Regions from separate parts of the Bacillus sp. Hm123 genome, predicted to be linked through region 1. Evidence: a T-box and tRNA genes for the amino acid it is inferred to sense, from the RefSeq annotation. Region 1 holds a T-box; the other holds one or more tRNA genes.
What was found. A T-box is a leader RNA that pairs with one kind of tRNA and senses whether it is charged. The one in region 1 lies ahead of argS (arginine--tRNA ligase), so its partner is inferred to be a tRNA-Arg.
Positions count from the first base shown of each region.

Region 2: it encodes a tRNA-Arg, which carries the amino acid that the T-box ahead of argS (arginine--tRNA ligase) is inferred to sense. The anticodon was not compared.

Region 1 is NZ_CM200277.1:2,380,890-2,384,310, reverse strand. Features, by position in the region: gene ACSVDJ_RS12470 (YcdB/YcdC domain-containing protein) at 1-1,392, opposite strand, end outside; T-box leader at 1,482-1,695, shown strand; gene argS (arginine--tRNA ligase) at 1,740-3,421, shown strand, end outside.
Region 2 is NZ_CM200277.1:3,062,366-3,065,786, forward strand. Features, by position in the region: gene hsdR (type I restriction-modification system endonuclease) at 1-1,396, opposite strand, end outside; tRNA gene ACSVDJ_RS16135 (tRNA-Arg) at 1,665-1,736, opposite strand; gene clpP (ATP-dependent Clp endopeptidase proteolytic subunit ClpP) at 1,962-2,561, shown strand; gene ACSVDJ_RS16145 (HPr family phosphocarrier protein) at 2,655-2,918, opposite strand; gene whiA (DNA-binding protein WhiA) at 2,941-3,421, opposite strand, start outside.

The DNA of each region.
Region 1 (3,421 bases):
ATCTTTCCCTACGATGATCTCACCGTTTACCGCTTCAATAAACGCGAATTCACCTGTCAAGTTTGGATACACTGGTTTGTAAACAAGTTGATAATAATCTTCGGAGTCTTCCACGTATTCTTTCTCCCACTGTAGCTCGACATCAAAAAAGCGAGTGAACAATTGTTTTGCCTTTTCCTCAGAAACAGTTGGTTCGAGCGGAAGCGAGGTGATCAATTCAGGATGAATTTCCGGCCCGAGATAATGATCAATGTGTCCCGTCGTTCGATTAACGGTGATGCTGACGAACCCAAACCTTACGTGAACGCCTCCGTGGTATAGCTCAAAATGAAACCAAGCGTTTGTTTCGTCCGCTTGGGGGTCTGACTTCATCCGAAAATACTGATCTGCTTTTGGGTAAAGATGATATAAAAATTGCAGAGCGATATCTTCACACTCAGCAAGACTTAATTGTAAATCTCCTTCTCGTTCCAAGAAAGAAAACATCCCTTTTAGCTGTTTACTATTTTTATCCACCTGCAATTTAATGGTGTGGTCATTTCGTTGCTGAAAGAAATCATCAAAACTACGACTAGAGACCTTTTCTGGCTCATCTTTGTCCATCCGCCAAACCGTACCGATCACATCTCCCATATCTTGCTCACGAATCAATTTGAAAGCTGATCGATCTAAGCCGATAAAAGTATCGATGTCCTTCGTTGATGTTTTGGATGGCTTGGCCAATGGGACAAGCTGTTTAGGGGTGTCTTCCTCTTGTTCAAATTGTGGGGTTGTACCATTAGCTAGTAGTTGATGGAATCGCAAGTTCGGTTCAAATACGAGATGGGGCAAATCATCCCCATTTTCATATATTTCTTTGCTAAGAACGGTGATCATTGCTTCCATTTCTAATTCATTTACTAATGTACTTTTTGCTTCCTCTTTATTGATGATTTTTTCAGGGGAAACGATTTTTTTAGCCACGCCATCGTAACGAAAGCCGACGATTTCTCCAGCCTTTGTGATACGAACAGAAAAGCCTGTGTTAGGAAGCGGTAGCTCTAATTTTTCTTGGTTAAAAGTAAATCGTAAGTCTCCATTTTTTAATTCATCTATTTTTTTAAAGGTAAAAAGCTTCAGAGCTTCTGGATAATGTTCGAGGGCAAAATGCAAGGCGATTTCTTTTAACTGTTCGTTTGATAAAGAGCTTTCTTTGTTGTCTGAGATAGCATTCTTTGCCAATTTAATCAAATGACTATCTTTATCTAATTCAATCCAGATCCCCTTGTCATCATCACTTGGGTCTTTCCATAAAAATACAGAACGACTGTCTGTTTCATGTTCGCGATAATCTTCAATTTCAAGCTCATAGTTAGTTGGGACGCGTCCGATTGTTTTTGCTTTTTCTTTCAATTGGTCGGTTAAAATAGGAATCTTCCTCTCATGTTTAAACTGATGATTGTATTTCCTTTAACAATTGTATATAATATCAAAAAATAATGAAAATTTCCATGATGAAGAGAGTAGTTTAGATAGGGTCTGAAAGCGAGTCGGGGATGGTGGAAGCCTGATAGTCTGATCTAAATGAAGCGCACTTCTGAGAAGCCGCCTGAAACGAAGTAGGGTGGGCCGGGGATCACCCCCGTTATAAAGTAAAGCTGGTTCTTTAGGAACAATCAGAGTGGTACCGCGGGTTATTTCAATCTCGTCTCTATTTTTAGAGGCGGGATTTTTTATTTTTTAGAAAGGGATGTGAGGAGATGGAAGTAATGAAAATATTTGCGGAAGAAATTGCTGTTAAGTTAGACAATGTAGTGGCACTAGAAGAAATTATGGCGATGATCGAAAAGCCGAAATATGCAGAGCAGGGGGATGTCGCTTTCCCTTGTTTTTCATTAGCGAAACTGATGAAGAAATCACCGCAGTTGATTGCCGCTGATTTAGCGAGCCAGATTGAGCACCCATTGTTTGATACAGTGATAGCGAATGGAGCGTATGTGAACGGCTTTTTAAAGAAACAAATCGTTAGCGAGTATGTGCTCACCGATATTTTGCAGCAAGGAGCGAATTACGGTCATTCAACCTATGGTCAAGGAAAAGTGATTACGATGGATTTCTCCTCGCCGAATATTGCTAAGCCGTTTTCGATGGGGCATTTGCGCTCTACTGTGATCGGAAATGCGATTGCCAATATTGCAGAAAAATCAGGGTATCAAACCGTTCGGATTAACCATCTCGGTGACTGGGGCACACAGTTTGGAAAGCTAATTACCGCTTATAAACGCTGGGGCAGCGAAGAGCAAGTCAAACAACAGCCCATTCAAGAATTGTTACGTCTATATGTGACGTTTCACGACGAGGCGGAATATGAGCCTAGTCTAGAGGTAGAGGCAAGAATGTGGTTTAAAAAGTTAGAAGATGGAGACGAAGAAGCGAAGCGGTTGTGGAAATGGTTTAAGGACGAGTCCCTTATTGAGTTTTCTAAGATCTATGACTTAATGGATATCCGCTTTGATTCGCTGAATGGGGAAGCCTTTTATAATGAGAGCATGGATGAAACGGTTCAGTTATTGCAAGATAAGGGCTTGCTTCAAGAGTCGGATGGAGCTGAAGTCGTTGATTTGCAACAAGATGATTTGCCGCCGTGCCTAATCAAAAAGTCAGATGGTGCAACTCTGTATGCAACGCGGGATTTAACGGCTGCGATTTATAGACAACATCATTATCAGTTTGACCAAGCGTTATATGTCGTGGGACACGAACAAAGTCTGCATTTTAAGCAAGTCTTTCTCACACTTGAAAAGATGGGCTACGAATGGGCAAAAGGCATGGTTCATATTCCGTTCGGCTTTATTCTAAAAGATGGGAAAAAGATGTCGACGAGAAAAGGGAAAGTCGTGCTCCTTGAGCGAGTGATTGAAGAAGCGATTGAATTAGCGAAGCAAAGCATTGAAGAGAAAAATCCGCAACTTGCTCGGAAAGAAGAAGTAGCAAAAGCTGTCGGTGTTGGAGCGATTATTTTTCACGATTTAAAACAGGAGCGGCAAGGAAATATTGAGTTCTCGCTTGAAGATATGCTGAAGTTTGAAGGAACGACTGGCCCATACGTGCAATACACACATGCGAGAGCTTGTTCAATTATGAGAAAATCGGAGTGCGAAATCAATTCTCCAGCTGGCTTGAATGATGACTATAGCTGGGCCGTGATCAAATTATTAATGGAGTTTCCTGCTGTGATTGAAAGAAGTTTGCAGCAATACGAACCGTCTCAAATCGCCAAATATGTGATTGACCTATCTCAAGAATTTAATAAATACTATAGCCACGTCAAAATTTTAGTAGATGATGCAGAAAAAGAAAGCCGGCTTGCTTTAGTGAAAGCGGTGACGATTGTGTTAGCGGAAGGGTTGAGGCTGCTAGGGATCAAGGCGCCAGTGGAGAT
Region 2 (3,421 bases), 680 kb from region 1:
CAACTTCTGGAGACATATCTTCTAATGACTTGACATCATATATATCAGCGAATGAATAGCCTTCAATTTTTGTATCTTTTAAAGCGTCCTCCGTCTGTTTTCCAAGCGAGTTACGGTCAACTAAGAAAAGAATACGACGACATTTTTTTGATTTAATTAAACGATACATAAGAGCGATAGCTGTACGAGTCTTCCCTGTTCCCGTTGCCATTGCAATGAGCATTCTTCTTTGTGCTTCTTTTAATCCCTCTTCAGCGGCAAGTACAGCTTTTTGCTGATAGTGACGTAAGCTAAACTTGGTAATATCTTCTTCCTCTAGCCGTTTATGTGCATCCTTATCATCTTGACTAAGAAGAAGCTGCAAATCGTCAGGTGAGTGCCATCCCTCAAGAGGACGGGCATGTTCTAATGGTTTGCGTGAATCCCAAAACCAGATGCCTGACTCTTCTTGAAGCTGTCTCAAGTATGGTCGACCGTTCGTTGCGTATAAAAACGGCACTTGATATTCACCTGTTGTCGGTGTAATAACTTCATCCTCAACTTGTACTACATTTTTTGCATAAACCTTTGTTTGACTCTCTAATGCACTAGGAATCGTTTTCTTTTTTGCCTTTGCTTCAATAAAGCTAACAAGCTTTAGCCCGATAAACAACGCATAGTCAACCCTGCCCCCATCGACCTTCCACTCAGCTATTGCCATGTTACGATTTTTCTCTGGCAACGTTCCATTCTTTTGATGATTTAATACAGCTGTGTCTACTTCCCATCCAGCAGCACGTAGTTTCCCATCAATAATCGTACGTGTTTCAGCTTCTGTTAATTGCTGTCGACTCATAAAGTTTTTGGATATCTTTTTACGCTCGGTTTTTATATCCGCTTGTTCTACTTCTGCTTTCTGACGAATTGCTTCTAATTCTTTTTCAAGCTTTTTGACTTTTTCTTCATATTCTTGCTGAAGCATTTCTGTACTCTGTTCTACTTGTTCTTGAGGTTCTATATACTTTGGTGCTTGAAAGTCCCAATCACCATATACCTCCATAAACCAAACAGACAAGCGGAAAGTCAATTGCAATAAAGCTTTTGCTTCTTCTGTTTTTCCATACCCTGCTTCGTGCATTGCTAGATTTCCCTTACGACGAAGAGCTTCAAATATATCTATTAATTCTGGCTCAAGTAAGCCTTCTCGACGTAATGTATTAATACGGTCTACCTGTGTTGTACCGTATGCCTCTTTAATGTTCTCAGAAGCAAGAATAAATTTTGTTAATGTCTCTGCGAACAATCGTAGTTTCATCACTGTTGTATGAGGGTCTTGATATACATTGTTCTCCGCTGTTTCTCCTAAGTTAGCAAGTACATCCCATTTCCCTTGAAAAAATGAAAAGTTGCTGCCCATTGTTATCACCGTTTTTCATAAAGTTGTATGCGTCTATTATACTATAAGTACAAATAAAATGGGAAAACAGTGGAATTCATGTGAAGTTAATCGAAGTCTTTTCATACTAGAACTCATTTTGTAGCACATCAATATAAAATCACAGCTTTATTCTTACTTGACTTCCCTCCCACGCTCCCAAAAACCCCTCTATTGCGTGGCACACAAAAAAGCTCCTACGCTCGTAGAAAAATCACTACAAACATAGGAACTCATTATCATTTTATTACGCCCTCGGCAGGAATCGAACCCACATCTTAAGAACCGGAATCTCACGTGCTATCCGTTGCACCACGAGGGCAAAATGTTTAAGTACATTACAAAATTATAGCGTAATATATCAGAAATTGCAATATGCAATTATTTCGTGCTGTTTAGCAGGACTTTTATTGGACATACTAGAAAATTATATTTAAAGAGAAAATGTTAATATTTAAAGCTTAATGTTTGACCTTCATTGACCATCACTGTATGATAAACATTACATAAGATTTTCTTACAAAATCATTCTTAAGGAGGAAAGAACATGAATCTAATTCCTACAGTTATTGAACAAACAAACCGAGGAGAGCGTGCGTACGATATTTACTCTCGTTTGCTAAAGGATCGCATTATTATGCTTGGAAGCGGCATTGATGACAATGTAGCAAACTCAATCGTTTCCCAATTATTATTCCTTCAAGCAGAAGACCCAGAGAAGGACATTTCCATCTACATCAACAGCCCAGGTGGAAGCATTACAGCCGGTATGGCGATTTATGACACGATCCAATACATTAAGCCAGATGTTCAAACGATTTGTATCGGTATGGCTGCTTCTATGGGAGCATTCTTGCTGGCGGCTGGAACGAAAGGCAAACGTTTCGCCCTACCAAACAGTGAAGTAATGATTCACCAACCACTCGGAGGCGCGCAAGGTCAAGCAACGGAAATCGAAATTGCTGCGAAACGCATCTTGTTCCTTCGTGAAAAACTAAACCAAATTCTAGCTGAGCGTACAGGTCAATCACTTGAAGTCATTTCTAAAGATACAGACCGCGACAACTTCATGACAGCTGAGCGTGCATTAGAATACGGCTTGATTGATAAAATTCTTACACGTAACGAACTTCCGGAAAATAAATAAAAGCGGAAGTCCACTAGTCGGTGGAACCTGTAGCTGGATAAATAAATCAAAAAAACACCTGAACAATGGAGCGATCCATCATTCAGGTGTTTTTTAATAGTTACCTTCCTGTTCAACGAAGGCTACTAATGCCTCTAATGCGCTTTGTTCATCATGTCCGTCAGCGGAGATCGTGACGGAGCAGCCGCGGTTAATCGCTAGGCTCATAATGCCCATGATGCTTTTGGCGTTCACTTTCTTGCCGTCTTTCTCAAGGAAAATCTCCGAAGAAAAGCGATTGGCCTCCTGCACAAATAAGGCTGCTGGACGCGCTTGAAGTCCCATCTTCAATTGCACGTTTGTTGTTTTTTCAACCACTTTGTTTCCCCCCTCTTCTTACTTATTCGATCGGTTCGCTTGCTCTAATTTTGTCAGCGATTTCATCTATTTTACGAAGACGATGGTTAATACCTGATTTGCTAATTTTCCCTCCAGATACCATTTCTCCCAGTTCTTTCAATGTGACATCTTGATGCGTCACTCGCAGTTCGGCAATTTCGCGCAGTTTATCTGGCAATACTTGTAGGCCAACTGTTTCTTCGATATAGCGTATATTTTCAACTTGGCGCAGAGCTGCACCAATCGTTTTATTCAAGTTAGCGGTTTCACAGTTAACTAGTCGGTTCACCGAGTTTCTCATATCGCGGACAATGCGGACATCTTCAAAACGAAGCAAGGCACTGTGCGCACCAATAATGTTTAAAAATTCGGTGATTTTCTCTGCCTCTTTTAAATAGGTAATAAACCCTTTCTTTCGCTCTAATGTTTTACTATTGAGATCAAAGACATTCATCAGTTCACTCAGAGCCTCATTATGTTCT